Regions from separate parts of the Streptomyces sp. NPDC001903 genome, predicted to be linked through region 2. Evidence: riboswitches for the same ligand, from Rfam matches in the RefSeq annotation. Region 2 holds a riboswitch; each other region holds the start of a gene.

What was found. Region 2 has a riboswitch for cobalamin ahead of metE (5-methyltetrahydropteroyltriglutamate--homocysteine S-methyltransferase). Riboswitches for the same ligand answer to the same signal wherever they lie in the genome.
Region 1: linked by a shared signal. The riboswitch ahead of cobN (cobaltochelatase subunit CobN) and the one ahead of metE (5-methyltetrahydropteroyltriglutamate--homocysteine S-methyltransferase) in region 2 are both predicted to bind cobalamin.
Region 3: linked by a shared signal. The riboswitch ahead of ACFYZS_RS05670 (acyl-CoA thioesterase) and the one ahead of metE (5-methyltetrahydropteroyltriglutamate--homocysteine S-methyltransferase) in region 2 are both predicted to bind cobalamin.
Region 4: linked by a shared signal. The riboswitch ahead of ACFYZS_RS29900 (cobalamin biosynthesis protein) and the one ahead of metE (5-methyltetrahydropteroyltriglutamate--homocysteine S-methyltransferase) in region 2 are both predicted to bind cobalamin.

The regions. Positions count from the first base shown of each region.
Region 1 covers NZ_JBIASZ010000030.1:26,557-34,054, forward strand. The annotation lists gene ACFYZS_RS38485 (cobalt-precorrin-6A reductase) at 1-102, shown strand, start outside; gene ACFYZS_RS38490 (hypothetical protein) at 145-834, shown strand; gene ACFYZS_RS38495 (precorrin-2 C(20)-methyltransferase) at 856-2,367, opposite strand; gene ACFYZS_RS38500 (precorrin-8X methylmutase) at 2,364-3,011, opposite strand; gene cobG (precorrin-3B synthase) at 3,008-4,324, opposite strand; cobalamin riboswitch at 4,463-4,600, shown strand; gene cobN (cobaltochelatase subunit CobN) at 4,633-7,498, shown strand, end outside.
Region 2 covers NZ_JBIASZ010000003.1:176,564-184,061, reverse strand. The annotation lists gene ACFYZS_RS07560 (GNAT family N-acetyltransferase) at 1-401, opposite strand, end outside; gene ACFYZS_RS07555 (flavin reductase family protein) at 492-1,022, opposite strand; gene ACFYZS_RS07550 (VOC family protein) at 1,120-1,530, opposite strand; gene ACFYZS_RS07545 (CsbD family protein) at 1,637-1,834, opposite strand; gene ACFYZS_RS07540 (subtilase-type protease inhibitor) at 1,997-2,422, opposite strand; gene ACFYZS_RS07535 (oleate hydratase) at 2,908-4,473, shown strand; cobalamin riboswitch at 4,579-4,734, shown strand; gene metE (5-methyltetrahydropteroyltriglutamate--homocysteine S-methyltransferase) at 4,920-7,244, shown strand; gene ACFYZS_RS07525 (short-chain fatty acyl-CoA regulator family protein) at 7,322-7,498, opposite strand, start outside.
Region 3 covers NZ_JBIASZ010000002.1:447,286-454,783, forward strand. The annotation lists gene ACFYZS_RS05655 (hypothetical protein) at 1-586, shown strand, start outside; gene ACFYZS_RS05660 (hypothetical protein) at 618-884, opposite strand; tRNA gene ACFYZS_RS05665 (tRNA-Trp) at 996-1,070, shown strand; gene ACFYZS_RS05670 (acyl-CoA thioesterase) at 1,119-1,508, opposite strand; cobalamin riboswitch at 1,652-1,878, opposite strand; gene zwf (glucose-6-phosphate dehydrogenase) at 1,964-3,424, opposite strand; gene ACFYZS_RS05680 (serine hydrolase domain-containing protein) at 3,795-4,943, opposite strand; gene ACFYZS_RS05685 (hypothetical protein) at 4,992-6,074, opposite strand; gene ACFYZS_RS05690 (MarR family transcriptional regulator) at 6,339-7,067, shown strand; gene ACFYZS_RS05695 (WD40 repeat domain-containing protein) at 7,160-7,498, opposite strand, start outside.
Region 4 covers NZ_JBIASZ010000016.1:58,008-65,505, reverse strand. The annotation lists gene cobO (cob(I)yrinic acid a,c-diamide adenosyltransferase) at 1-413, opposite strand, end outside; gene ACFYZS_RS29910 (putative cobaltochelatase) at 413-2,524, opposite strand; gene ACFYZS_RS29905 (cobyric acid synthase) at 2,616-4,199, opposite strand; gene ACFYZS_RS29900 (cobalamin biosynthesis protein) at 4,196-5,155, opposite strand; cobalamin riboswitch at 5,193-5,344, opposite strand; gene ACFYZS_RS29895 (hypothetical protein) at 5,480-5,701, opposite strand; gene ACFYZS_RS29890 (anion permease) at 5,730-7,010, opposite strand; gene ACFYZS_RS29885 (alpha/beta hydrolase family protein) at 7,366-7,498, shown strand, end outside.

The DNA of each region.
Region 1 (7,498 bases), on a different contig from region 2:
ATCCCGGTCCTGGTGGTCCGCCGTCCCCCGGTCCCGGAGGGAGTCACGGCGGCGGAGTCCGTGTCGGCGGCCCTGGAGTGGCTCGCGGCGGCCCCGGCCTGACCCGCCCGACGGTTGTCAGTGGGTGGTCCTACCCTCACCGGTATGAGCCCCACCACCTTGCTGATCCACGACGGCTCCGCCGCACCCCATGCCCCGGTCACCCGTATCGGAGGCCTGCCGCTGGCTCCCGCCGGCAGCGAGTGGCCCACGTGCACGGCCTGTTCCGGGCCGCTCGGGTTCATCGCGCAGCTGGTCCTCGACGGCGGGCGCGGGGTCCTCGCCGTCTTCATGTGCGCGAACGCCCCGGGCACGTGCGCGGAGTGGAGTGCGACGGCCGGCGGCAACAGGGCGTACCTCTTCCCGCCGGACGGGCTGGTTCCCGTACCGCTGCCCGCGCTCCCCGCCGCCGAGGCCGACGGGAGCGACGAGGACGACGGGGACGACGGGGACGACGACAGCGACGAGGACGACGAGGACGTCCGGCAGCTCGGGGCGGTCCGCACCGTCGAGCGCGTCACGGTGGACGAGCCGGAGTACCGGCTCGCCGCCAAGGCCTGGTCAGAGCGGAGCGGGCGCCCCGCGAACGAGGCGCTCGGCCGGCTCGGCGGCACCCCCGACTGGCTCCAGTACGACGAGACGCCCGACTGCACGGGCTGCGGCGCCCCGATGGAGTTCATCGCCCAGCTGGAGGAGGGTCCCGACCCCCTCACCGCTCCCAACTTCGGCTCCGGCAGAGCCTATGCGCACGTCTGCGCACCTTGCGGGCGGGCGGCGTTCCTCTGGCAGTGCTGAGAACGCCGCCCGGCCCGGCGGTCAGGCCTCCGGATAGCGGCGCGGGGTCCACGTCACGCGGGAGCCGTCCGGGCGCTCGGTGACCTGGGTCTGCGAGGAGCCGATCAGCAGGATCGTGCGCATGTCCACCTCGGAGGGCTCCAGTTCGCCGAGCGCGAGGACGCGGACCGACTGCTCCGGGCCGCCCACGTCCCGGGCGACGACCACCGGGGTCTGCTCCGAACGCAGCTCCAGCAGCAGCTCCTTGGCCTGGGCGACCTGCCAGGTCCGGCTGCGCGAGCCCGGGTTGTACAGGGCGAGCACCAGGTCCGCCGCCGCGGCGGCGCGCAGCCGCTCCGCGATGACCTCCCACGGCTTGAGCCGGTCCGAGAGGGAGATGGTGGCGTAGTCGTGGCCGAGCGGGGCCCCGGCCGCGGCGGCTGCCGCGTTGGCGGCGGTCACCCCCGGCAGGACCCGTACGGGCACGTCCTTGTACTCGGGCTGCCCGGCGACCTCCAGGACGGCGGTGGCCATGGCGAAGACGCCCGGGTCGCCGCCGGAGACCACGGCCACGCGCTTGCCGCGGCGGGCCAGGTCGAGCGCGAACTCGGCGCGCTCCGACTCCACCTTGTTGTCGGAGCCGTGCCGGACCTGCCCCGGCTTGGCGGGGACCCGGTCCAGGTACGTGGTGTACCCGACGAGCACCTCGGCGTCGGCCAGCGCCCGCCGCGTCTCGGGGGTGAGCCAGAGCGGCCCGGCCGGGCCGGTGCCGACGACCACGACCTCGCCGGGGCCGGACGGCACGCTGCCCGGATTGCCGATGCGGCTGGGCACGACGGCGACGGCGAAGTACGGGACGCTGTCGGGGTCGGTGTCGGCGAGGACGCCGGTCCGCTCCCCCTCCATGGTGGCGCGCTCCACGTACCGGGCCTCCGCGAGGCGGCCGCTGCCCTCCATGGCCCGGCGCACGGCGGGGAAGGTGCGGCCGAGCTTCATCACGACGGCGGAGTCGGTGGCGGCGAGGCGGGCGGTGAGCTCCTCCTCGGGCAGGGTGCCGGGCAGGATCGTCAGCACCTCCTCGCCCTCGACGAGCGGGGTGCCCAGGCGGGCCGCGGCGGCGCTGACCGAGGTCACGCCGGGGATCACCTCGGCCTCGTAGCGGTCGGCGAGCCGCTTGTGCATGTGCATGTACGAGCCGTAGAAGAGCGGGTCGCCCTCGGCGAGCACGGCGACGGTCCGCCCGGCGTCCAGGTGCGCGGCCAGCCGGGCGGCGGAGGCCTCGTAGAACTCCTCCATCGCGCCCTGGTAGCCGCCGGGGTGGTCGGTGGTCTCGGTGGTGACCGGGTAGACCAGCGGCTCCTCGACGTGGTCGGCGCGCAGGTGCTTCGCGGCGATCGAGCGGGCGATCGAGCGGCCGTGGCGGGCGCTGTGGTACGCGACGACATCGGCCTCGGCGATGACCTCGACGGCCCGCAGGGTCATGAGGGAAGGGTCGCCGGGGCCGAGCCCGACGCCGTACAGCTTTCCGGTACCGGTGCCGGCTGCGGTGCTCATTCTTCCTCGCTCGCGATCGCGTTGACGGCGGCGGCCGCGATGGCGCTGCCGCCGCGCCGGCCGCGCACGATCAGGTGGTCGAGCCCGGAGGCGTGGGCGGCGAGCGCGTCCTTGGACTCGGCGGCGCCGATGAAGCCGACCGGGACGCCGATGACGGCGGCGGGGCGCGGGGCGCCCTCCTCGATCATCTCCAACAGCCGGAACAGGGCGGTCGGCGCGTTGCCGACGGCGATCACGGAGCCTTCCAGCAGGCCGCGGTCGCGCCAGACCTCGAGGGCGGCGGCGCTGCGCGTGGTGCCCATCTTGGCGGCGAGGGCCGGGACGGCCGGGTCGGACAGGGTGCAGATCACCTCGTTGTCCACGGGCAGCCGCTTGCGGGTGACACCGCTGGCGACCATCTGCACGTCGCAGAGGATCGGCGCGCCGGCGTGCAGCGCGGCCCGCGCGCGGAGCACGACGTCCGGGGTGTAGCCGAGGTCCTGGGGCAGGTCGGTCATTCCGCAGGCGTGGATCATGCGCACCGCGACCTGGGCGACGGAGGCGGGCAGCCCGGAGAGGTCCGCCTCGGCGCGGATCGTGGCAAAGGACTGGCGGTAGATCGCCGCGCCGTCCTTCTCGTACTCGAACACTGTGTACTCGCTCATTTCTTCGCTGCGTCGTGGGAGGTGGTACGGCGTACGGCCGCGAGGGCCGCGGGAAGTTCGGAGGCCGGGACGCCCCGGAGCGGGGCGCGGCCGGTCGCGGTCAGGTCGTACCCGTCGGCGGTGGCGACCACGTCGGCCCAGGCGGTGCCGCGGGGGTGCCCGCACCGGCGTTCGCAGCCGGACCAGTGCACGGGCAGCGGGCGGGTGCCCGGTGCCGCCTGCACCACGACGGCGCGCGCGTCGGCGCGTACGTCCGCGCGGGATTTCGCGCAACCCGGCTTCCCGGTACAGGCGGTGACGGACCGCCAGGGATCGCCGGGAGCGGTCACGAGCCCGGCCGCGGCGAGCTCGGCGAGCGCGCCCGCGGCGGCTCCGGCGGGCAGGCCGGGGACGACGATCCCGCGCCAAGGGGTCAGGCGGAGCCGGCCCGTGAGCCCGGCCAGCCGGCGCCACTGGGCGGTGGTGAGGCGGCCCAGCGGCGCGAACACGCTGAGCGCGGCGGCGCCTTCGGGGCCCTCGACCACACCCGGCTCGGGGGGCGGTCCGCTCGGGGCGGCGCGGTCCCGTACGACGGCGGCCGGGATACCGGAGGCGGCGAGTCGTGCAGCCAACTCCTCGGAAAGCATGGCCTGTTCGGCAGGAAGCTCCGACACCCGCCAGGCCCGGGTACCGGCCCGGCGGACGGCGTCCAGGAAGTACCCGGCGGCCGCGAGCGCGGCCCGCGGACCGTCGGCGGCGGCCACCAGCAGGGCGTCCGCCGGGTCGGCCGTCCACAGCAGGGCCCGGTCCCCGTCCCCGGCGGCGGCCAGGTTCACATCGGCGTCGAGCGAGGTGACGTCCCCGCGGCCGTCGTCGAGGGCGAACAGGAAGCGCCCGGACAGCCCGGCCGCCGGCGCGCTCGCGCACAGCAGCCGGTCCAGCTCCGCCACCCAGGGCGCGACGTCGGGCAGCGCCCGCCGGTCCAGGCCCGTCAGCGGCGAGGCGACGATGTTGCGGACCCGCTCGTGGGTGGGCGCGGGCAGCAGCCCGGCCCGTACGAGCACGCCCTGCAGCTCGCCCCCGCAGCTCGCACCGAGCCCGCGCAGCTGCGCGTTGCCCCGCGAGGTGAGGTCGATGTGCCCGTCGCCGAGCCGGTCCGCCGCATCGGCCAGGAGCAGGGCCGCGCCCGCGTCGAGCATCCCGCCGGGTATCCGGATCCGGGCCAGGTGCCCGTCGTCCGCCGCGTGCAGCCGCAGCGCACCGGGGCAGGCGTCACCGCGGTCACGTATGACCGGTTCGTCCCGCGATGCGGCGGAAGGGGGCTGGGGCGGCATGGCGGCGAGCATACCCACGATTGCCCGACCCCGGCCTGTGTCCGTCACCACCCGCCCCCGCGCCCCACCCTCCGCCCGACCTGCCCCGATCCGCTCCGCGGGCGTCGGACACCCCCACTCCCGGCCAGGGAGAACGCCACCTAAGATGACCACCGGCGGAGCCACGTGGCCCGCTGGGAGGAAGCCCGGTGCGAATCCGGCGCGGTCCCGCCACTGTGAACCCGCGGAGCGATCCGCCGGGTGAGTCAGGAACTCCCGCTGTCCTCACTGCCCGGGGCGCGGAAACCCCGAGGAAGGCATGCCGCCGCATGATCCTGCTGCTGTCGACGTCCGACACCGATCTGCTCAGCGCCCGCGCCGCGGACGGCCCCGTGCCGTACCGGTTCGCGAACCCCTCCCGCCTTCCCCTCGAAGACCTCCCCGCCCTGCTCGACGGCGTCGACCTGGTCGTCGTACGCCTCCTCGGCGGGCTGCGCGCCTGGCAGGACGGGCTCGACCTGCTCCTGGCGCCGACCCAGACCCGCCCGGTGGTCGTCCTCACCGGCGAACAGGCCCCGGACGCCCAGCTGATGGAGGCCTCGACGGTCCCGATCGGCATCGCCGCCGAGGCGCACGGCTACCTCGCCCACGGCGGCCCCGCCAACCTCGACCAGCTGGCCCGCTTCCTGTCCGACACCGTGCTGCTCACCGGCCACGGCTTCGAGCCGCCCGCCGCGGCGCCCACCTGGGGCCCGCTGGAGCGCACCCCGGTGCGCCCGTACGGCCCGCGCATCGCCGTGCTGTACTACCGCGCCCACCAGATGAGCGGCAACACCGCCTTCGTGCACGCGCTGTGCGACGCCATCGTGGAGACCGGCGGGACGCCCGTACCGCTGTACGTGTCCTCCCTGCGCAGCCCGGAGCCGGAGCTGATCGCCGAACTGGAGTCGGCGGACGCGATCGTCACCACGGTGCTCGCGGCCGGCGGCACCAAGCCCGCCACCGCCTCGGCCGGCGGGGACGACGAGTCCTGGGACGCGGGCGCGCTCGCCGCCCTCGGCGTGCCGATCCTGCAGGCCCTGTGCCTGACCGGCTCGCGCAGCGCCTGGGAGGAGAACGACGAGGGCCTGTCCCCGCTCGACGCCGCGACGCAGGTCGCCGTGCCCGAGTTCGACGGCCGCCTGATCACGGTCCCGTTCTCCTTCAAGGAGCTCGACGAGGACGGACTGCCCTCGTACGTGGCCGATCCCGAGCGCGCCGCCCGCGTCGCCGGCATCGCCGTGCGGCACGCCCGGCTGCGGCACATCGAGCGCCGCGACAAGAAGATCGCGCTCGTCCTGTCCGCGTACCCGACCAAGCACTCCCGCATCGGCAACGCGGTCGGCCTCGACACCCCGGCCAGCGCCGTGGAGCTGCTGCGCACGCTCATCGCGGGCGGTTACGACTTCGGCCCCGTCGAGGAGATCCCGGGCCTGGTCTCGGGCGACGGCGACGAGCTGATCCGCGCCCTGATCGAGGCCGGCGGCCACGACCAGGACTGGCTGACCGAGGAGCAGCTGGCCCGCAACCCGGTCCGGATCCCCGCGGCCGACTACAAGCGGTGGTTCGCCGAGCTCCCCGCCGAGCTGCGGGGCAGCGTCGAGGAGCACTGGGGCGAGGCCCCGGGCAACATGTTCGTGGACCGCTCGGCCAACCCGGAGGGCGACATCGTCCTCGCGGCGCTGCGCCGCGGGAACCTGCTCATCCTGATCCAGCCGCCGCGCGGCTTCGGCGAGAACCCGATCGCGATCTACCACGACCCGGACCTGCCGCCCTCGCACCACTACCTGGCCGCGTACCGCTGGATCCAGGCGAGCGCGCAGGACGGCGGCTTCGGCGCCGACGCGATGATCCACCTGGGCAAGCACGGCAACCTGGAGTGGCTGCCGGGCAAGAACGCCGGCCTGTCGGCGGCCTGCGCGCCCGACGCGGCGCTCGGCGACCTGCCGCTGATCTACCCGTTCCTGGTCAACGACCCGGGCGAGGGCACCCAGGCCAAGCGCCGCGTGCACGCGACGCTGGTCGACCACCTGGTGCCCCCGATGGCGCGCGCGGAGTCGTACGGCGACATCGCACGCCTGGAGCAGCACCTGGACGAGTACGCGCAGATCTCCGCGATGGACCCGGCGAAGCTTCCGGCGATCCGCGCACAGATCTGGACGCTGATCCAGGCCGCGAAGCTCCACCACGACCTGGGGCTGGAGGAGCGTCCGGACGACGACGGATTCGACGACTTCCTGCTGCACGTCGACGGCTGGCTGTGCGAGGTCAAGGACGCCCAGATCCGCGACGGTCTGCACGTCCTGGGCGGCGCTCCGACCGGCGACGCCCGGGTCAACCTGGTCCTCGCGATCCTGCGCGCCCGCCAGATCTGGGGCGGCACGACGGCCCTGCCCGGCCTGCGCGAGGCGCTCGGCCTGGACGAGTCCGCGGCCACCCGGACGACCGCCGACGAGGCGGAGGAGGCGGCCCGCGCGCTGGTCCAGGCGATGGAGGACGCCGACTGGGCGCCGGAGGCGGTGGCCACGGTCGCCGCGGACCACTCCGCGGACGTCGCGGCGGTCCTGGACTTCGCGGCCCGCGAGGTCGTCCCGCGCCTGGCCGGCACGACGGACGAGATCGCGCACGTGGTGAGCGCGCTGGACGGCGCCTTCGTCCCGGCGGGTCCCTCGGGCTCCCCCCTCCGCGGCCTGGTCAACGTCCTGCCCACGGGCCGGAACTTCTACTCCGTCGACCCGAAGGCCGTCCCCTCCCGCCTCGCGTGGGAGACGGGCCAGGCACTGGCCGACTCGCTCCTCACCCGCTACCGCACGGACAACGGCGAGTGGCCGGCCTCCGTCGGCCTGTCGCTGTGGGGCACGAGCGCGATGCGCACCTCCGGCGACGACGTCGCCGAGGCCCTCGCCCTGCTGGGCGTCCGCCCGGTCTGGGACGAGGCCTCGCGCCGCGTCACCGGCCTGGAGCCGATCCCGCTCGACGAGCTGGGCCGCCCCCGCATCGACGTGACCCTGCGCATCTCGGGCTTCTTCCGCGACGCCTTCCCGCACGTCATCGGCCTGCTGGACGACGCGGTACGACTGGCGGCGGGGCTGGACGAGCCCGCGCAGGAGAACTTCGTCCGGGCCCACGCGCAGGCCGACCTGGCCGTCCACGGTG
Region 2 (7,498 bases):
TGGTGGGCATCGATGCGGAAGCCGTTGCGCAGGTAGGTCCGGTGGGCGGCGTGCCGCTGGTGGCCCGTGTCCAGGTGGAACTCCTCGCACCCCTCGTCCTTCGCGATGGACTTCAGGGCGGTGAGCATCCGGCTGCCCAGGCCGCGGCCGCGGACGGCCTCGTCGGCGACGAGGTCGTCCAGGTAGAGGATGCGGCCCGAGATCATCGTGTGCATGACGCGGAAGCCCGCGGCGACGCACACCTCGCCGTCCTCCTCCAGGTAGACGATCCGGTAGCCCTCCGCGGACTGCGTCCGCCAGCGCTCGGCGAAGCCGTCCTCGTCCAGGTGCGGGCGCAGCTGCGAGAAGACCGGCCAGCAGCGGCGTACGGCGCTCTCGTCCTCGGCAAAGATCACATCCATGTCCGAAGGGTCGCACGCCGCGGCGAACCGCCCGCCCGTGCGGGCGCGATCCGCCCTCTTTGCCGTCAGGTCCCGTGCCCGGGCCGGGAATCAGACCGGGTGGCCGGCCTCGATCTCCTTGACGTCGTCGTACCGCAGCAGAGCCGGCGCGGGTGAGGCCGGTGGGGAGGTCTCGGTGGGGGCCAGGACGAAGCCCACGTGGTCGCCGCCGTCGACCCGTGCCTCGATCCGGCCGACGAACCAGGCGCGGGCGCCGGTCAGCAGTGGAGTGCCGTCGGCGCCGGGCCGCCAGTCGATCCCCGCGAACTTGTCCACCTCGTCGCCCGTCTCTCCGCCGAACAGCTCGGCCAGCGACCGCTCGCCGCGGTCCAGTACGTGCACCGCCAGGTGCGAGGCGCCGCGGGCCACGCGGAAGGTGTGGTTGAGCCTGGAGAGCCAGACCACGAACCGCGGCGGCCGGATCGAGCACTGGGAGGCGAAGCCGACGAGGCAGCCGGACCGCTCGCCGGCGGCCGCCACCGTGACCACGTACACCGGGCCGTCCAGGACGTCGGCGAACGCGTCGAGCTCCGTCTCGGCCACCGCCGCTCCCTTGATCTGCGGATCTGCGCTTCTGCGCACCTGTCCTGCCGAGCAGGCGCCTACCCCGGCCACCGCCGCCCAACCCCGCCGACGCGGGCCGGGCCGACCCCGGCGGGAATCGCCGTCCGGCACGGGTTCAGGGGGCGGGGTCCTCTCGGACCGCGGCGAGGGAGAACGCGTGGCCGGCCGGGTCGGCGTAGCGCCGCAGGGTGGTCCGGCTGCCCGGCAGGCCGCCCTCGTCCTGCGCGGCCACCGGTCGCGCCCCGAGGGTCACGGCCTCGCGCTCGGCCTCGTCGAGGCGCCCCTCGTCCACGAGGATGCACACGTGGGCCTGCTGGGAGCCCTCCGGGAGCGGCCAGCTCGGCGGTACGTGGTCGAGGTCGCGGCGGACTCCGAGGACCACACCGGTGCGGCCGGCCACGAGGAGGAGTTCCCCGTCGCCGGGGGCCGGCCCCGCCGTGGCACCGAGCAGTTCGGCGTAGAACTGTGCCAGCAGCTCGGGCTCGGCGCTGTCCAGGACGAGAACGGCTGTCTTGGGTACGGTCATGCACCCCGTGTGCCCTGTGTCGGCGCCCGTACACGGTGCGTGCCGGACGCGGACGCGGCGCGGCCCCGCGGCGCGTAGGCGCCGCGGGGCCGCGTCTTGGCGGGTGTCAGGTCCTGTCGCGCTTGTCGCGCAGCGAATCCTGGATGCCGCGGGCGCGCTCCTCGGTCTCGTGCGCGACTTCCTTCGCCTTGCCCTTGGCCTGGTCCATCTTGCCCTCGGCCTTCATCCGGTCGTTGCCGGTGACCTTGCCGACGGTCTCCTTGGCCTTGCCCTTGGCCTGGTCCATCTTTCCCTTGTCAGCCACGGTGAACTCCTTGGTGTGAGGGTCTCAACGTTGCTCAAACTAGGCGAAACCGGACTGTCACGCACGGCGGGACCGGCAGTTGCGCGAACGGGCCTCCCGTCCGGCCGGGGGCGGCGGCGCCTGCGGCGGGCGCCGGCGTACGGGCGCCACGACCCGGTGGCGTCAGAACGCGTAGACCGGGTTGCCGTTCAGGGTCGCGGACATGGCACAGGCGTTGGAGAAGGTGTGCTTCCACGCGACGTGGGCCCCGCGCCACACGCCGTCCGCGGTGACGGTGACGGGGTCGTAGTGCATCGGGCAGGCCCGGTCCGGGTTCGGCGCGGCCAGCAGGCGGTTGAACTCGCCGCCGGTGGCGTTGAGGGCGTCGCACGCGGCCCGGGGGGCGGGGTGCGTGCCCTCGGCGGCGTAGGCGCAGCTGAGGGTGGTCGCCCGCAGGACCGTACCGGTGGCGGCGTCGTCCCCCTGGGTGATGGTGAAGACCATCGCGGAGGGGGCGTACAGGCTCTCGGGGCTCGCCTCCGCCACACCCGTGGCGCCGGCGAGACAGAGGAGAGCGGCGGCGGAGACGGTGGCTAAGCGGTGACGCATGAGAAGACTCTCTTTCGATTCGAAGGTGATTTGACCAGCTACGGCTTTCATGTAGCGCTCAACTTGGGCCGAGCCTGCCAGACATGAAGGCTTGCCGCACATCGGCGGTCGATTTACGGACAGTTCGTTCGGATATCGGTTAAGCGAGGTGAGTTCGCCCAGCTCGGGCCGGGTGCCCGCAGGCCCACGCCGTGCGAGGGCGCGCCGCATCGACCGGCGTGACGCCGCCTCCCGTACCTCCTGCCCAGGTGGCGGCCACTCACGGTTCACCGGACGTCCCACCAGGGTGACCGGATCGATGCGGTGCCACCCGCGGATCCGCCTCGCCGCCGTCCGGGACGAAGGCCGGCGGGCCGCGGAACCACCGGCGCCTCCCCAATGGCGCACCCGGATTGCGACCGCCCCGCGGCGGGTGGTGGGCTGGCGGGGGTGATCGCGCGGCCGACCGGGGCCGACACGCGGCCCCCGGCGAGCGGAGACGCGTCGTGGCCAAGGCCTATCTCGTGGGTGCGGGCATCGCTTCCCTGTCGGCGGCGGCGCTGCTGATCCGGGAGGGCGGGTTCGCGGGCGGGGACATCACCGTCCTGGAGGCCGGCAACCGCACCGGCGGAAGCCTCGACGCGGCGGGCGATCCGGAGACCGGCTACACCATGCGCGGCGGGCGGATGTTCGAGCTGCACTTCGAGTGCACCTACGACCTGCTGCGCTCGATCCCCTCGCTGGACGCGCCGGACGTCTCGGTCACCGAGGACACCTTCGCCTTCCACGAGGACTTCGCCTGGAACGACAAGGCCCGCCTCGTCGACGGCGCCGGCCGCCGCGTCGACACCCGTTCCATGGGCTTCTCCGAGCGCGACCGGCTCGACCTGGTCGCGTGCGTGGCGACCCCCGAGTCGCGCCTCGACGGCAAGCGCATCTCCGACTGCTTCGCCCCGGAGTTCTTCACCACCAACTTCTGGTACATGTGGTGCACGACCTTCGCCTTCGAGCCCTGGCATTCGGCGATCGAGTTCCGGCGCTACCTCAACCGGTTCGTCCACCTGTTCAAGACCTTCGACACCATGTCCGGGATCTACCGCACCCGCTTCAACCAGTACGACTCGATCGTGCGCCCGCTCCAGGCCTGGCTGCGGGGCGAAGGTGTCACCTTCTCGATGAACACCACGGTCACCGACGCCGAGTTGGCCGAAGGCGAGGGCATCACCGTCACCTCCCTCACCTGTACGCGCGACGGCAGGACCGAGCGGATCCCCGTCGCCGCCGAAGACCTGGTGTTCGTCACCAACGGTTCGATGACCGCGAACTCGACCCTCGGATCCACCGACACCGCCGCCGTGGCGGACACCTCCGGCCCCGACGCCTCGTGGCGCCTGTGGCACGCCCTGGCGGCCAAGCGCCCGCACCTCGGCGACCCCTCGGTGTTCGACTCCTGCGTCAAGGACTCCACCTGGGGGTCCTTCACCGTAACCACCAAGGACCCGACCTTCTTCAAGGCCATGGAGGAGTTCTCCGGCAGCGAGGCCGGCAAGGGCGGGCTGATCACCTTCAAGGACTCGGCCTGGCTCCTCACCATCGTCCTCAACCACCAGCCGCACTTCCACGAACAGCCCGAGGACACCTACGTCTGGTGGGGCTACGCGCTGTTCCCGGACGCGCCCGGCGACCACGTGGGCAAGACGATGGCCGAGTGCACGGGCCGCGAGATGCTGACCGAGGTGCTGGGGCACCTGCGCCTCGCGCAGAGCGAGCAGATCCTCGAGTCGTCCGTCGTACGGCCGGCCCTGATGCCGTACATCACCAGCCAGTTCCTGGTCCGCAAGGCCGGCGACCGACCCGAAGTCGTCCCCGAGGGATCCACCAACCTGGCCTTCATCGGCCAGTACGCCGAAGTCCCCGACGACGTGGTGTTCACCGTCGAGTACTCGGTGCGCACCGCCTGGACCGCCGTGGCGCGACTGCTCGGCCTGGACCGGCAGCCCCCGCCGGTCCACAAGGGCGGCCACGACCCCAAGGTCCTGCTCGAAGCCCTGCACACCATGCACCGGCACTGATCCTCCGGGCGTCCGCATCGCGGACGCGGCTCGCCGGGGAGCGATCACGCCCCCTAGGGTGGCCGGTGCAGCTGGTTCGCCCCGTCCGCCAGGCGGGATGCGTCGTAAGAGGGAACCCGGTGGGAATCCGGGACTGCCCCGCAGCGGTGAGCGGGAACGACCGCCGTCATACGCACTGGGACCGGACAACGGTCCTGGGAAGCGACGGCCAGTAGGTGTCCGCCTCGACAGAGGCCGGCGTGCCCGCGAGTCCGAAGACCTGCCCGTTGCCCGCACGCGGACGATTCCCCGTGCGGAAATCCCGGTGACCTCGTGGGCGGGTCGGCGTACACGGCGAGCGGCACCTGCGGTGTTTCCCCCGCGGCGTGCTCCGCGCGCTCTGTCGTTCCTTCGCGTCCGCGTCCCCCACCGGGGTGTTCAGGACACATCTCGCGAAGGAGAGTTCCGTGACAGCGAAGCCCGCAGCCGCGGCAGCACGAGCCACCGTGTACGGCTACCCCCGCCAGGGCCGGGGCCGCGAACTGAAGAAGGCCGTCGAGGGCTACTGGAAGGGCCGCGTCAGCGCAGACGCCCTCCGGGAGACCGCGGCCGGCCTGCGCCGTTCGAACTGGCGGCAGCTGGCCGACGCCGGCATCACCGAGGTTCCGACCGGCGACTTCTCGTACTACGACCACGTCCTGGACACCAGTGTCATGGTCGGCGCCGTCCCCGAGCGGCACCGCGCGGCGGTCGCCGCCGACGCCCTCGGCGGCTACTTCGCGATGGCCCGCGGCACCCAGGACGTCGCCCCGCTCGAAATGACCAAGTGGTTCGACACGAACTACCACTACCTGGTCCCCGAGCTCGGCCCGGACACCGTCTTCACCGCCGATTCCACGAAGCAGGTCGCCGAACTGCGCGAGGCCCTCGCGCTCGGGCACCCGGCCCGCCCGGTCCTCGTCGGCCCCGTCACCTACCTCCTCCTGGCCAAGCCCGCCCCCGGCGTGGCCGCCGACTTCCAGCCGCTGACCCTGCTCGACCGGCTGCTGCCCGTCTATGCCCGGGTCCTCGCCGACCTGCGCGCCGCCGGCGCCGAATGGGTGCAGCTGGACGAGCCCGCCCTGGTCCAGGACCGCACCCCGGCCGACCTGAACGCCGCCGCCCGCGCCTACCGCGAGCTCGGCGCGCCGGCCGACCGGCCCAAGGTGCTCGTCGCCTCGTACTTCGACCGGCTCGGGGACGCCCTCCCGGTGCTGGCCGCGGCGCCCGTCGAAGGCCTCGCCCTCGACTTCACCGGCGGCGGCGCCGCGAACCTCGCGGACCTCGCCGCGGTCGGCGGACTGCCCGGCAAGCGCCTGGTCGCCGGAGTGGTCGACGGCCGCAACATCTGGATCAACGACCACCAGAAGTCCCTGACCACCCTCGCCACCCTCTTGGGCCTCGCCGCCCGGGTGGACGTCGCCGCGTCCTGCTCCCTCCTGCACGTCCCGCTCGACGCGAGCGCCGAACGCGACATCGACCCGCAGATCCGCCGCTGGCTCGCCTTCGCCCGCCAGAAGACCTCCGAGATCGCCACCCTGGCCCGCGGACTCGCCCAGGGAACCGACGCCATCGCCGCCGAACTCGCCGCCAACCGCGCCGACCTGGCCTCCCGGGCCGCCTCCGCCATCACCCACGACCCCGCCGTGCGCGCCCGTACCGCCGCGATCACCGATGCCGACGCGCGGCGCTCGCAGCCCTACGCGCAGCGGACCGCGGCCCAGCGCGCCCTCCTCGGGCTGCCCCTGCTGCCGACGACGACCATCGGCTCCTTCCCCCAGACGGACGAGCTGCGCACCGCGCGCGCCGACCTGCGGGCGGGCCGCCTCGACGCCGCGGGCTACGAGGAGCGGATCAAGGACGAGATCCGCGAGGTGCTCGCCTTCCAGGAGAAGACCGGCATCGACGTCCTGGTGCACGGTGAGCCCGAACGAAACGACATGGTGCAGTACTTCGCGGAGCGGCTCACCGGCTACCTGGCCACCCGGCACGGCTGGGTCCAGTCGTACGGCACCCGCTACGTCCGGCCCCCGGTCCTGGCCGGGGACGTCTCCCGCCCGGAGCCGATGACCGTGCGCTGGACCACGTACGCCCGGTCACAGACGGCCAAGCCCGTCAAGGGCATGCTGACCGGCCCGGTCACGATGCTCGCCTGGTCCTTCGTACGGGACGACCAGCCCCTCGGGGACACCGCCCGCCAGGTGGCCCTCGCCCTGCGCGACGAGGTCGACGACCTCGAAGCCGCGGGCACTTCGGTCATCCAGGTCGACGAACCCGCCCTCCGGGAGACCCTGCCGCTGCGCGCGGCCGACCACGCGGAGTACCTCGCCTGGGCCACCGAGTCCTTCCGGCTCAGCACCAGCGGTGTCCGGCCGGACACCCAGATCCACACGCACATGTGCTACGCGGAGTTCGGCGACATCGTCCGGGCCATCGACGACCTCGATGCCGACGTCATCAGCCTGGAGGCGGCCCGCTCCCACATGCAGGTCGCCGGCGAACTGGCCCGGCACGGCTACCCGCGTGAGGCCGGACCGGGCGTCTGGGACATCCACTCCCCGCGCGTCCCGAGCACCGGGGAAGCCGCCGCCCTGCTCCGCAAGGGGCTCGCGGCCATCCCCGCCGAACGGCTCTGGGTCAACCCGGACTGCGGGCTGAAGACCCGCGGCTGGCCCGAGACCCGAGCCTCGTTGGAGAACCTCGTCGCGGCCGCGCGTGCCGTGCGCGCGGAGCTCACGGCCGACAACTCCTGACGCAGGAGTCCCGGGTCGGACGCCCGCCGGGCGTCCGACCCGGGCCCGGGAGGGCTTCTGAGGGGGGAGGCCGCGGCTCACTGCGCGCGGTCGGCGACCTGGTACGGGACGAACGTGCTGGAGTTCTCGTCGACGGCGAGCGGACGCCCCAGCGGCGGTACCGCGCGCTGCGGGCAGTCCAGGCGTTCGCACAGCCGGCAGCCCATGCCGATGGGCGTGTCGGCCGAGGTGTTGTCCAGGTCGAGGCCGTCGGA
Region 3 (7,498 bases), on a different contig from region 2:
GGTCACCGTGCTGGTGGCGGCCGGCGGTCTGCTCTTCACCGGTGTGAGCACGTACTACGCCACCGAAGTGGCGGTGGACCAGCTGAACCAGTCCCGTGAGGACGACGAGACGAAGGAGCGCAAGCAGGCGGAGTTGGTGTCCATGTGGTCGGAGCGATTGGCAAACGGCGGGAGCAGCGGCGTCATCTCCAACCGGTCCTGGGACCCGATCACCGAGATCGCGGTGGTCGGACGCGCGCTACCCGGTCCGAGCGTTTCGAAGCCACGCCCGGACGGCAGGGTGTTCCTGGTCGTGTTCCAGACCCTTCCTCCCTGTGCGAAGGTCACCCTCACCCCCGATGTACTGGTGGCTTCCCTCGGAGACGCGTGGACGCCGGACACCCGGATCGAGGTGGAAACCGTCTGGTTCCGCGACTCCTCCGGAGCATCGTGGAAACGCGACAGCACCAAGCCGCTCGTCCACTCCAAGATCACCCGCGAGGAATTGAAGGCACAGACCGGTGTGGAAGTAACCGACAACACGGTCGACCCGAGACTCCGGGCCCGGGTGGCAGCGGCCGAACCCCTGCAGGAATGCGTCAAGTAGCCTACGGCGCCGCCCAGTCGCCCCGGGCGCGTCACCTCGTCCGGTTTTTCCTCAGCTCGGCGAGCCAGGCGCGCAGCTGTTCGTCGTCGTGCAGGTAAGCGCCGCTCTCGTCCGCGGGAAGGTCGATTCCGTGGAGGAGACAGAGTGCCCACCAGGAGATGTCGTCCCAGTCCAGCCCATCGTCGGCCACCCACCGGCCGGCCCAGCGGTCGGCCTCGTCCCGGGTCAGCCGTCCATCGACCAGCGCGACGAAGCGCTCCTCGATCTCGTCAAGCGTCGGCTGGTGGCGGGCGTCCATGCCCTGACGGTACATGCAGGGCGCAGGTCGGCCGATGCGGCACCAGGGGGTGTCCTGTCGATCGGGCCCGGCCTGATCGACGGGACACCCCCTAGGATCACGGGCGTGGGCGGGGCCGTAGCGCAGAGGTCGACGCGCGTGGTCTCCAAAATCACGAGGACGCCGGTTCGAATCCGGCCGGCTCCGCCCCGCCCCGCGCCGTGGGTCTGGCGACCCGCTCGGACCCGGCCCTGCTCAGGAGGTGGCGGGGCCTTCCGGCGCCGAGGCCGAGGACTGCGGCGTTTCGAGGGTCGGGACGGGCCGTGGCCGGCCCTCGGCGTCTATCGCGACGAAGGTCAGCCGGGCCGTGGCCACTCGGCTCGTGGGACCCGAGGCGTTCCAGCGTTCGGCCCCTACGCGCACGCCGACCGTCATCGAGGTCCGGCCGGCCCGTTCCAGCTCGGCGTCGACGCTGAGCAGGTCCCCCGCGCGTACGGGCGCGAGGAAGGACATGCGGTCCACGGCCACGGTCACCGCGGGGCCGTCGGCGTGGCGGCCGGCCGCCGCGGCGGCCGCGTCGTCGATGAGCTTCATCACCACGCCGCCGTGGATGGTGCCGTAGAGGTTGGTGTCGTGCTCGCTCATGATGTGGGCGAGCGTCACCCGGGAGTCACCCGGCTGCTTGGACAGGCGCTCGGGGGTGGCGGTCAGGTCGGCCACGTCAACTCTCCTTCGCGAGTTGCGGCGGGAAAGGGCACCGGCGTGGTCGCCGAGCCCCCGCATGCCGTTTCGGCATGCGGGCAGCGGGCAGGTCTTCGGACTCGCGGGCATGCCTGCCGGTCTCCCGGCGGGCTCCTACTGGCCGTCGCTTCCCAGGACCGTTGTCCGGTCCCAGTGCGTATGACGGCGGTCGTTCCCGCTCACCGCTGCGGGGCAGTCCCGGATTCCCACCGGGTTCCCTCTTACGACGCATCCCGCCTGGCGGACGGGGCGAACCAGCTGCACCGGCCACCCTACTCGCGCCGACAACGACCCCCACCACGGGTGCCTCCGTGCCCCCGCGAGGCCGGCCGGCGCCAGCCAGGGCTTTGCGGACACCCCTACGCGGACGTGGCCCGCCGGTCGGGCAGGTGCCAGCGGTACGGCGCGACGAGGGCGTCGATGCCGCCCGGACCCCAGCTCCCGGGGGCGTACGGCTCCACCGCAGGCGGGGTGTCGAGCAGCGGGGCCGCCACCTCCCAGAGCCGTTCGACGCCGTCGGAGCGCGTGAACAGGGACTGGTTGCCGCGCATGGCCTCCAGGAGGAGGTGCTCGTACCCCTCCAGGAAGTTCTGTGCGGCGAACGAGGTGCGGTAGTTGAAGACCATGTCGCCGTCGGCCAGCTGCATCGTGGGCCCCGGCTCCTTGACGAGGAAGCGGACGGTGATGGACCCGGGGTCGTCGAAGTCGATGACGAGTTCGTTGCTCCGGCCGTCCGCGGCTGCCCGCGCGTCCAGCGGGAACATCCGCAGGACGGGCTCGCGCAGGCCGAGCGTGACCACGTGCCGGCCTTCGGCCAGGGCCTTCCCCGTACGCAGGTGGAACGGCACCCCCGACCAGCGCCAGTTGTCGATCCCGACCCGCAGCGCGACGAACGTCTCCGTGTCCGACGCCGGATCCACTCCCTGCTCGTCGCGGTAGCCGGTGTACTGGCCTCGGACGACGTGCGCGGGGTCCAGCGGGCGCATGCTGTGGAAGACCTTGACCTGCTCGTCGCGGAGCGCGTCCGCCTCCAGGGCGACCGGCGGTTCCATGGCGATGAACCCGAGCAGCTGGAAGAGGTGGGTGACGACCATGTCGCGGAAGGTTCCGGTGCCCTCGAAGAAGCGGGCGCGGCCCTGGATGTCGATGTGCTCGGGAACGTCGATCTGTACGTGGCTGATGTGCTCCCGGTTCCACAGCGGTTCGAAGAGGCCGTTGGCGAAGCGGAGCGCCAGGACGTTGTCGACGGCTTCCTTCCCGAGGAAGTGGTCGATCCGGAACACCCGAGACTCGTCGAAGACGGCGTGGATGGCGGCATTGAGCTCGCGGGCGGACGCGAGATCGGTGCCGAAGGGCTTCTCGACGATGACCCGGCCGTCCCCGGCGAGCCCCGTGGCGCCGAGCAGCTCGATCATCGAGGTGAACGCGACGGGGGGCACCGCGAGGTGGAAGAGCCGGCGCGGCTCGCCCCCCAGGGCCGCCTCGGCCTCGCGTACGGCTGTCATCAGGGGATCCGCCGCTCCCGTGTCGGCCGCGCCGAAGGACAGGGCGGCCGCGAACGCCTCCCAGGCCGGGCCCTCGGGCCGCGAACGCCCGAACTCCGCCACCGCCTGCTGCGCGTGGTTGCGGAACTCCTGGTCGGTGAGGGCCTCCGTCGCCGGCGCGGTGCCGACGATGCGGTAGCGCCGCGGCATCAGCCCCGCTCGCGCCAGGTGGAACAGCCCGGGCAGCAGCTTGCGCCGGGCCAGGTCGCCCGTGGCGCCGAACAGCACGATGACGTGGTCCGCGGGCGGCTCGGGGGACTGGGCGGGCTGGACCATCGGGCATCCTCACTCGTCCGCGCCTCAGCGCTGCACCGGCCCGGTCCGGGCCCCGTGCCGTCTTCCGACGCGCCACCCTGGCGGCGGCCGTGCGTCCTCAGGCCCCACTCTGCGCGTCCCCGGCCGATCCGGCACCCCGGGCCCGTACGGACGGGAGCGTGCACGGGCGGGCCGCTGGTGCTCAGGTCGCCGCAGGCACCTGCCGATGGCGCGGCGGCCATCCGCAGCGGCCCCGCTCGCCGGCGTGCGGGCCTCGCCCGGGCGGGACTGCGCCGCCCGGGCGGGACTGCGCCGCACGGGCGAACGGCGCCGCCGGGGCCGGCGGTCGCCCGGTCTTGGAGCAGCCCCGCCGTCCGGCCTCCGACGTCCCTCAGCCGTCGGCAGCCACGCCGAACTCGGTGGCGAGGATGTCGTCGAAGACGCCCAGGCCGCTCCAGTCTCCGTTGACCTGGCTGGTGAGCAGGTGTTCGCCGTCACGGGAGCCCACGGCGTAGGTCCAGGAGCCGTACGTCGCGCCCGCATTGCCCCAGACCGTGACGCCGGCCGGCAGCGCCTGGGAGAAGACGCCCAGGCCGTACCGGGTGCCCGGAATCCACGGCACGGGTCCCGCGGTGTCGACGGTGGTGAACATCTCCTGCTGCTGATCGGCGGGCAGCAGGTTCCCCCGGAGCAGCTCGCCGAGGAAGCGCCGCAGGTCGCCGGTGGTCGAGACGATACCGCCGGCCGCCCATGCGAAGGACTGGTTCATCTCGGTCGCGTCGTGCACCTCGGGCCGGGGGCCGGGGGCGAACAGGGTGGAGTAGTGCCGGGGGTGCGGCCCGCGGATCGTCGGTTCCGCGTCCGGCAGGTAGGTCCCGGTCAGCTCCAGGGGCCGGAGGATCCGTTGCGTGAGCGCTTCGCCGAACGTCCCGCCCGTGACCTTTTCGACGATCAGGGCGGCCAGGAAGTAGTTGGTGTTGGAGTAGAGGAACGCGTCCCCCGGAGCGAAGGCCGGCGGGGTGGCCAGGCCGATGCCGACCAAGCGCTCGGGGGTGTAGGTGTCGTGGCGGTGCTCGAACCACTGCGCGCCGATGCCCTTCTTGAAGAACTCCGGGTCGTTGCCGTAGTTGAAGATGCCGCTGGTGTGGTTGAGCAGCTGCCGGACGGTGATCGAACGGCCGTCGTAGCCGTTGCCCGCCACCAGTCCGGGCAGCCACCGCTCCATCGTGTCGTCGAGGCCGAGCCTGCCTTCGGCCGCCAGCTGCAGCACCAGCACGGCGGTGAACGCCTTCGTCGTGCTCCCGATGCGGAACCGCTCGGACGGGTGGCGCTTGCGCCCGGTCGCGGTGTCGGAGAAGCCCGCCGAGCCGAACCACTCGCCACGGCCGTCACTGACTTCGACGACGATGCCGGGAGCGCCGCCCTGGGCCACGGCGCCGTCCAGGGCATTCTGCAGTGCGCAGCGGACGGGGGCCGGCGCGGGGTCCGTCGGGGCACCCTCCACGGTTGCGGTCGCCTCGGCGGAGTGGGGCGTGGTCATGGCGGTCTTCCTTTCGGGTGATCGGTTCATCGGGGCGGGAAGGCGGGGTCAGCACGCCGGCCGGGAGAGCACGGGGCCTGCGGCGGGCTCGGCCGCGGCCGCTTCGACCGCGGCGGAGTCGGCCGTCACGGGCTCGGCTGTGGCCCGTCCGGCCGTGGCGCGTCCGGCCGTGGCGCGTCCGGCCGTGGCGCGTCCGGCCTTCGCGATGACTGCTGCGGTGGTCGCCGCCGTGAGGAGCAGCACCGCGGCGAGGGCGAGGAGGGTGGCGGCGTCGGGATGGATCAGGGACTGGCCGCGCCACGCCTGCCAGGTCACCACCGCGACCAGCCCCGTGTAGCCGAGGGCGGCGCTGCCGACCAGGCGTGCCCGTACCTTCTCGTCGCGCAGCCGGACGTGCTTGGCGGCCAGGGCGCCCAGTACCGCGGTGATCACGAGCAGCACCTGGATGCCGTGCAGGGCGAAGAAGTGCGGTACCCGGAAGTCGCCTCCGGTCACGCTCCAGTTGGTCAGCGGCATGCCGTGGCCGTCGGGGTCTCCGATGCCGTGGCCCTGGTACATCTGTACGGGGCGGCCGTTGGCGTCGGTCACCGTCCGGGAGTGGATCTCGGTGATCATCCAGAAGACCGGAACGACCATGCCGAAGGTGGCGAGCGCGAGGCCTGAGCGGATGGCGCGGTTCAGCGCCGCTCCCCCGGTGCGCTGGATCAGTACGACGACCGCCAGGATCAACTGCGCGACGACGATGACCATCACGCCGAAGGTGAGGAGCGGGACCAGGGCCAGGGTGACGGGGTCGCTCCGGTCCGCGTTGAAGTGGCTGAAGGTGCCGCGCGCCGCCTGGGCGGTGATGGCGCCCACCTCGACGGTGGCGGCCACCGCGAAGACGGTGCCCAGCCACCGTCCCAGCCGTCTGCCCCTCGTCAGCTTGGTCAGCAGCCAGGCCAGCGTGCCCGCGTAGAGGCCGAAGGCGAAGCCGAACTTGAGCGGCTTCACCCACACCGACTCGTCCAGCAGGGTCCGTCCGTCGACGAAGGTGCCGACGCCGGAGACGAGTACCAGCCCGAGCATCAGTGCGGCACAGACCACCAGCGGCCGGTGCCAGGCGCGCACGGGGGTGAGGAGGGATGTCATGGGGGCTCCGATCAGGGCGGCGAGCAGCCCTCGGCCGGGCCTGCTCGGTTCACTCCGCTTGTTCGCGAATGACTAAAAGCTAAATTGCTTTCACTTTTTCGTCAATCAAAAAGCGACCAACTTCGGCATTCTGCCTGGTCATTGAGCGAAACTCTTGCAATGACAATGAAGCCGAATGCAAATCCACGCGCAGGGAATTTGCAATGGACTGACCGCGAACGCAATACTGGCCGCACACCCGGAACCGACGCGGAGGCCATGGCGATGCCCGGAGGCAGACTGACCCATAACGAGCGACGGGAGATCGCCGAGGGACTCGGGGCAGGGCTCACCTACACCGAGATCGCCGGGCGACTGGACAGGCCGATCTCCACCGTCACCCGGGAGGTGGCCCGCAACGGCGGCCCCACCGCCTACCGGGCCGACGCCGCGCAGCACGCCACCGCGGGGCGCGCCCGCCGCCGCAGGCGGCCCCCGGCCCCGGCCGCCTCCCCGGCGGCGGGCGACGTCCGCGGACGCGACCCGGAGGCCGTCCTCGAACTGGAGGAACAGTTCACGGCGATGATGGTCGGCACGGGTCTGCCGCGGATGACCGCCCGCGTACTGACGTGCCTGTACGTCACCGATGGCGGCAGTCTGACCGCCACCGAGCTCGCCCAGCGCCTCCAGGTCAGCCCGGCCTCCGTCTCCAAGGCGGTCGGCGAACTCGAACAGCAGGAGCTCATCAGGCGTGAACGCGACGCCGGCAGGCGGCGCGACCGGTACGTCATCGACGCCGACGCCTGGTTCCGCGGCTGGATGGCCAGCGCCCGCCAGAACGCCCAGCTGGCCGACTTCGCCCTTCGCGGCGCCCGGGTCCTCGGCGCCACGACACCCGCCGGCATCCGGATGCAGGACATCGGCCACTTCTTCGAGCACGTCGGCCAGGCCATGATCCAGGCGGCCGAACAGTGGCGGCAGGCCGACGCCGCGCGGCGGAACACACCCGGCTGAGGCGACGGCGGCCCTGCGCGCGTCAACGCCGAATGCCGCCGCGCCGCGGAGGAGCGGCGGCGCGGCGGCACTGGCTGGGCAGTCCCCGGTGGTCAGGCGCCGTGCGGCTCCCGGACCGCCGGGACCGGGTACACCGAGCCGTCGTACGAGGCCGCGAGGAAGGTGTCCGCCTCCGGCGCGTAGTGGAGGCCGGAGATGCCGGCGGTGGTCGGCTTGCCGACGTACGGCCAGGTTCCGGTGCGCGTGTCGTAGACGGCGACCGTGCCCCCGTACGAGCCGGTGGCCACCAGGGCTCCGTCGGTGGAGGCGGCGACGCACTTGACGGAGTGGTCGTGCGGGGTGGGTACGGCCGTCGCGCCGTCGCCGTCCCACAGGCGCAGGACCAGGTCCCGGCTGACGCTGGCGAACCGGCCGCCGGGCAGCGGTGCGCA
Region 4 (7,498 bases), on a different contig from region 2:
CAGTGCATCGGGTACGCGAACTCGTCCAGCACGTACAGCTTGTGCGTCTCGGCGGCCAGATCGCGCTTGACCTGCTCCCAGCCTTCCTTGGCCGCCTGCTCGTTGTCGAGCTGCGCGTCCCGCTGGACCCAGGACCAGCCCTCGCCCATCTTGTGCCAGACGACCGAGCCGCCCTCGCCGGAGGCCCCGAGCACCTTCAGCGCGTTCTCCTCGCCGACCTTCCACTTCGCCGACTTGACGAACTGGAACACCCCGATCGGCCAGCCCTGGTTCCAGGCGCGCAGCGCCAGCCCGAAGGCCGCCGTCGACTTGCCCTTGCCGGGGCCGGTGTGGACGAAGACGAGCGGGCGGTTGCGGCGCTGGCGCGTCGTGAGTCCGTCGTCCGGAACGACGGTCGGCTGTCCCTGCGGCATTACGCGGCCCTCCTGTGGGTGTCTGATGCGGTACGTACGTTCTTCACGAGCCCGGCCAGCGAGTCGGCCCGCAGCCCGTCGAGCGTGACGGCGGGCCCGCCGAGGTCGCCGGCCAGCACGCCGGCCAGCCCCAGCCGGACCGGCCCCGACTCGCAGTCCACGACCACCGACGCGACGCCCTCGGCCTGGAGCAGCCGGGCGCTGCGGCCCGCGAGCCGGCGCGGGTCCCCGCCGTCGGTACCGGCGGATCCGGTCGAACCGGCCGAGGTGGCCCGCCCGTCGGTGACGACCACGAGCAGCGGGCGGCGGCTGGGATCGCGCAGCCGCTCGATCCGCAGCACCTCGTGGGCCTTGAGCAGGCCGGCGGCGAGCGGGGTGCGCCCGCCCGTCGGCAGCTGTTCGAGCCGGACCGCGGCCGCGTCCACCGAGGAGGTGGGCGGCAGCGCCAGCTCGGCGCCGGAGCCGCGGAAGGTGATCAGGCCGACCTTGTCCCGGCGCTGGTAGGCGTCCAGCAGCAGCGACAGCACCGCGCCCTTGACCGCGCTCATGCGCTGCCGGGCCGCCATCGAGCCGGAGGCGTCGACCACGAAGAGGACCAGGTTGCCCTCGCGGCCCTCCCGGGTGGCCTGGCGCAGGTCGTCCTTGCGGACGACGAGCCCGCGCCCGGTGCGCCCGCGCGCCTTCTGGTGCGGGGCGGCGGCCTGGACGGTCGCCGCGAGGTGCAGCTTCGTCAGCTGGCCGCGGGGGCGCTGGGCGCCGGTGGTCCGGCCGTGCGCGGTGCGGGCGCGCGAGCGCCGCCCGGACGCGCCCTCGCCGAGGCCGGGGACGCTGAGCATCTTGGTCCGGAACGGCTCGGCGGCCCGTACGGCGGCCTGCTCGGGCGCGGCGCCGTCCTGCGAGGCGGGCTGGGGGGCGGGGGAGTCGGGGGTCTCGGGGGCGTCGTCCGGGGCGGGGGCCTCGGGCGCGTCGGGCGCCTCGGGTCCGCCCTGCGGGGGGACACCGCCGCCCCCGCCGTCGGGGCCGCCGTCCTCCGGGCCTCCGTCGTCCGGACCCTCGGGCTCCGGGTCCGGCTCCGGGTCGGGCTCGTCCTGCGGCTCCTCGTCGGGGAACCGGTCCAGGATCTCGTCGAGCTTGTCCTCGTCGAGGCCCGGCGCGTCGAAGGGGTTGCGGCGCCGCCGGTGGGGGAGCGCCAGCAGCGCGGCCTGCCGTACGTCCTCCTTGCGCACGTCGCTCCGCCCGGCCCAGGCGGCCAGCGCGGTCGCGGTGCGGGCCATCACGATGTCGGCGCGCATGCCGTCGACCTCGAAGCCGGCGCAGGTCGCGGCGATCTGCAGCAGGGAGGCGTCGCCGAGGCGGACCTTCGGGAGCAGGGCGCGGGCGGCCACGACGCGGGCGCGGACGTCCCGCTCGTCACCGGCCCAGCGGTCGGCGAAGGCGGCCGGGTCGTCCTCGTACGCGAGCCGGCGGCGCACCACCTCCACGCGCTGGGCGGGCTCGCGGGAGGCGGCCACCTCGACGGTGAGCCCGAACCGGTCCAGGAGCTGCGGGCGGAGCTCGCCCTCCTCGGGGTTCATGGTGCCGACGAGCAGGAAGCGGGCGGCGTGGCGTACGGAGACGCCCTCGCGCTCGACGTAGGAGGCGCCCATCGCGGCGGCGTCGAGGAGGAGGTCGATGAGGTGGTCGTGGAGGAGGTTGACCTCGTCGACGTACAGGATCCCGCGGTGCGCGTCGGCGAGCAGGCCGGGCTCGAAGGCCTTCACGCCCTCGGCGAGGGCCCGTTCGATGTCGAGTGCGCCGACGAGCCGGTCCTCGGAGGCGCCGACGGGCAGCTCGACCATGCGCGCGGGCCGGGCGGCCCCGGGACCGGGCTCGTGGGGGCCGTCGGGGCAGGCGGGGTCGGGGGCGCCGGGAGCGCAGGAGAACCGGCAGCCGGGGACGACGTCCACCTGCGGCAGCAGCGCGGACAGCGCGCGGACGGCGGTGGACTTGGCGGTCCCCTTCTCGCCGCGCACGAGGACGCCGCCGACCGCTGGGCTCACGGCGTTGAGCAGGAGCGCCAGCCGCAGGTCGGTCTGGCCGACGACTGCGGTGAACGGGTAGGGCGTGCTCATGCGATGCCTTTCCTTGTACGGGTACGGGTACGCGCGTGCGGGAGGGTGCGGTCGTACGGGGCGGGGAAGGGCGCCCGCGGGCCCCGGGCCGTCACGGCGCGCCCGGGGGGAGGAAGGGGAGGCCCGTGGGGGCGCCGCCCTCGATCAGGCGGAGCAGGGCATCGGTGTCCGCGTGCTCGGCGATCAGATCGCCCAGCAGGTCCAGCTGCTCCTCCCGCAGGGAGGCGAACGAGGTGTCCGGGGAAGGGACGAAGCGGCGGCCGGCAGCCGAGGCCACCTCCCGCAGGAACGCCCGCCGGAAGCCGTCCGACTCCAGCGAGCCGTGCCAGTGCGTGCCCCACACCGAACCGACCCGGCAGCCGTCCAGGAACGGCTCCCCGCCGAGCACCTCGGCCACCCCGTGGTGGATCTCGTACCCGTCGACCGCCTCGCCGAGCGCGGTCCCGGAGGGCCGCTCCAGGGTCTTCTCGCGTTCGAAGCGGATCCGCACCGGCAGCAGGCCCAGCCCGTCCACCGAGCCCGCCCGCGACTCGACCTCGTCCTCGATGTGCTCGCCGAGCACCTGGAAGCCGCCGCAGATGCCCAGCACGGGCCGGCCCTCCGCGGCCCGGCGCAGCAGCGCGTCCGCGAGGCCGCGCTCGCGCAGCCACTCCAGCGCCTTCACGGTGCCGCGCGTGCCCGGCACCACGACCAGGTCCGCGTCGGCCAGTTCCTCGGCCCGGTCCACGAACCGCACCACCACGCCCGGCTCCGCCGCCAGCGCGTCCACGTCCGTGAAGTTCGACATCAGCGGTACCGCGCACACCGCGACCCGCAGCACGTCCTCGCCGACCGGCGGAGCCACCACCGACTCGCGCACCGCCCCCCGCAGGGAGACCCGGAGCCCGTCCTCCTCGTCGATGCCCAGCCCGTGCCGGAAGGGGAGGACGCCGAACGTCGCGCGCCCGGTCAGGTCGCGCAGCATCTCCATGCCGGGCTCCAGCAGGGACACGTCGCCGCGGAACTTGTTGACCATGTATCCGGCGATCAGCGACTGGTCCTCCGGTGACAGCAGCGCCGTCGTCCCGAAGAACGAGGCGAAGACCCCGCCCCGGTCGATGTCCCCGACCACGACCACCGGGAACCGCGCGGCCCGCGCGATGCCCATGTTCACGATGTCCGTCCGGCGCAGGTTGATCTCGGCCGGACTGCCCGCCCCCTCGCAGATCACGGCGTCATACGTGCCCCGCAGCTGCTCCAGGCAGTCCGTGACGACGCCGAGCAACTGCTCCTGCCGCCCACCGTGCAGCGCCTTCCCGGGGGACACGGCGCCTGACTGCGGCTGCGCCGCGGGCCCGGACCCCCCGAAGAACCCGCGCGCACTCATCTCGCCCACCGGCTTGCCCAGCAGCACCACCTGGCTGCTCTGGTCGCTGCCGGGCTTGAGCAGCACCGGGTTCATCAGCGCCGTCGGCTCCACGCGCGCCGCCTGCGCCTGCATCGCCTGCGCGCGCCCGATCTCGGCGCCCTCTCGCGTCACGAACGAGTTCAGCGACATGTTCTGCGCCTTGAAGGGCGCCACCTTCACGCCCTGCCGGGCCAGCCAGCGGCAGATGCCCGCCGTGACCACGCTCTTGCCCGCGTCCGACGTGGTGCCCGCGACGAGGAGTCCTCCGCCGAGCCTGCCGCCGCTCATGCGCGTCCCTTCCGTATGCCGTACGACACCGCACAGCGCAGTGCCACACACGCCCCCAGCGCCAGCCACGTCACCTGACGTGACAGCCGCACCGCGCGTTCGATGTCCGCGACCTCGACCGGCCGCCCCTCCTCGCCGTTCAGCACGGCCCGGTGCTCGACCCGGCCCCCGTACGCCAGGGTCCCGCCCAGCCGTACGCCGAGCGCCCCCGCGAAGGAGGCCTCCACGGGCCCGGCGTTCGGGCTCGGGTGCTTGGCCGCGTCCGCGCGCCAGGCCCGTACGGCCCCCCGCCGGTCGGGCCCGGCCGCTGCGGCGGCCAGCGCGGTCAGCCGGGCGCCCGGCCAGCCCGCGAGGTCGTCGAGCCGGGCGGAGGCCCAGCCGTAGCGCAGGTAGCGCGGGGACTTGTGGCCGACCATCGCGTCGAGGGTGTTCACGGCGCGGAAGGCGAGCAGCCCCGGGACACCGGCGGCGGCGCCCCACACCAGGGCCCCGACCACCGCGTCGGAGGTGTTCTCGGCGACCGACTCCACGACGGCGCGGGCCATCTGCTGCTCGTCCAGGGCCTGCGGATCGCGCCCGCACAGGTGCGGCAGCCGCTCACGGGCCACCTCGGCGTCCCCGGCGGCGAGCGCGCCGCCGATGGCGCGGGCCTCCCGGCCCAGCGAGGTGCCGCCGACGACGGCCCAGGTGGCCGCCGCGGTCAGGGCGATACGGGCGGCCGCGGGCCGGGAGCGCACGGCGCGAGCGCCCAGCGCGCCGACGGCGGCCGCGCCCCCGGCGCACAGGAGGGTGTGTACGACGCCCCGGCCGCGGTCGTCGCGCCACAGGGCGCGCTCGACGGCGGCGGCGGCTCGTCCGAAGGCGGCCACGGGGTGCCCGCGGCGCGGATCACCGAGGATCCGGTCGCCTATCAGGCCCGCCGCGGCGCCGTACGCGAAGACGCGATCGGCACGCATGGTGCAGGTATGTCCTCACTCAGGGTCCGCGCCCTGGTTCGACGTGTCCGGCGGTGGGAGTTCCTGGCTCCCGGGGCGCACGAGCCGCGTGCTCCCCGGTGACAGTGGCGGGACCGCGCCGGATTCGCACCGGACTTCCTCTCCATGCCGCCGTATTGGCTCGGGCAGTCCACCACGCACCGCGAAGGCCCGTCAACTCGCCGTTGACCTGCGGCGGGGCGGGCGGACGGCACACGTCACAGGCGTACGAAAGCTCCCCCCGGGAAACCCCGGGGGGAGCTTTCGTACACCGTGCCCGAATCGATCGGATCGCGCCGACCCGGATCAGGTGACGATCAGGTAGATCCCGTACGCGACGGCCCCCGCGACGAGCGCGAAGCAGGCGTAGGCACCGCTGCGGGCGAGGGTGGCGGCGCCGCCCTGCTCGGTGGCGGCCTCGTGCTTGGAGAGGCCCACCAGGCCCAGCGTGAACAGGGCCACGAGGGCGACGGTGGCGGAGAGGCTGACCCCGAAGACGGAGCCGAGTGCTGCCCAGTCGATCTTCATACTGCGGATTCCTCTGTCGTTCTCGGGGTCAGACCGCGGCGGCGGGGGCCGCCGGCGTGGTCGGGGCGGCCGCCGGGATGGTGGCCTTCAGGGCCTCGTCCGTGACCGCGGCGGTCGTACCGGCCGCGGCCTCGGCGGCCACCGTCGGCGGGACGGTGACGGCGGCCATGGCCGTGGTGACGACACCCGGCTCCTCGGCGGCGGCCTGCTGCACCTCGTTGACGTTGCTGTGGTCGACGACCTGGCGGCGCGAGATGACCCAGATGGCGACGCAGGAGGCGACGAGGAAGAGCGCGACGGCGGCGACGCCGACGTCACCGGTGCGCATGACCAGCTCGGCGCCGGAGGCGACCACGGCGGCGGCCGGCAGGGTCAGGCCCCAGGCGATGAACATGCGGGTGGCGGTGGACCAGCGGACCACGCCGCCCTTGCGGCCCAGACCCGCACCCATGACGGCGCCGGAGCACGCGTGGGTGGTGGAGAGGGAGAAGCCGAGGGTGGAGGAGGCCAGGATGACGCTCGCGGCCGAGGTCTGGGCGGCGAAGCCCTGCTGCGGCTGGAGGTCGGTCAGGCCGCTGCCCATGGTGCGGATGATGCGCCAGCCACCCAGGTAGGTGCCCATCGCGATCGCCATGCCGGCGGAGACGATGACCCAGACCGGCGGGTTGGAGCCGGGCGCGAGCGCGCCGCCGGCGACCAGCGCCAGGGTGATGATGCCCATCGTCTTCTGCGCGTCGTTGGTGCCGTGCGCGAGGGAGACGAGACCGGCCGAGGCGATCTGACCGGCCTTGTAGCCCTTGGCGGACGTCTTCTTGCCGACGTTCCCGCCCAGCTTGTACGTGATCTTGGCAGCCAGCATCGCGGCCGCACCGGCCACGATCGGCGCGGCGACCGCGGGGAGCAGCACCTTGGTGACGAGCGTGCCGCCGTTGACGGCGCCGAGGCCGGCAGAGGCGACGGCCGCGCCGACCAGGCCGCCCATCAGGGCGTGCGAGGAGCTGGAGGGGAGGCCGACCAGCCAGGTGACGAGGTTCCAGAGGATCGCGCCGACCAGGGCCGCGAAGATCACTTCTGGCTGGATGCCCTCTTCGTTGACCAGGCCCTTGGAGATCGTCTTGGCGACCTCCACGGACATGAACGCGCCGACGAGGTTGAGCACGGCGGACATGGCCACCGCCGTCTTGGGCTTGAGGGCGCCGGTCGAGATGGTGGTGGCCATCGCGTTGGCCGTGTCGTGGAAACCGTTCGTGAAGTCGAACACGAGAGCGGTGATGATCACGATCCCGAGGAGAAGCGTTATGTGCTCCATTTACCCAGGCTTCTGTTTGACGTCAGTGGCTCGGCGACCGTAGGCAACCTGGATGAACGGAAGGTGAACTGACTCCGGCGGAGCGGTGTACTGGCCCGTCGTGCCATCGGGACCTTCATCCCCATTTTGTGGCTGATACGGCGATTGATGCACGTCAACGCCCGGTAACCCGGCGGCTCGGGAAGGGGCCGAAGGGCCCCGGGGCCGCCCCGGAGGGGTTCGGGGGGAGATGCAGATCACTTGGAACCGGCAGACCCGCCGGACCGCCCGGTCATCCCTTCCCGCCCCCTCCCGGCCCCAATCGGAGCATTCCGCTCCAGTGGCCCGCCGGCCCTCCCGCCTCGACACTGGAGCCGTGCCTTCCGCCACAGCGACGGCCGCGGCCGTCGCGACCACTCTCGTCGGGGCCGGCGCCGCCGCGGTCGCCGCCGGCCGGTACGCCGCCGACGCCGCCCTGCGCCACGACCCCGGCCGCCCCCTGCCCGGCG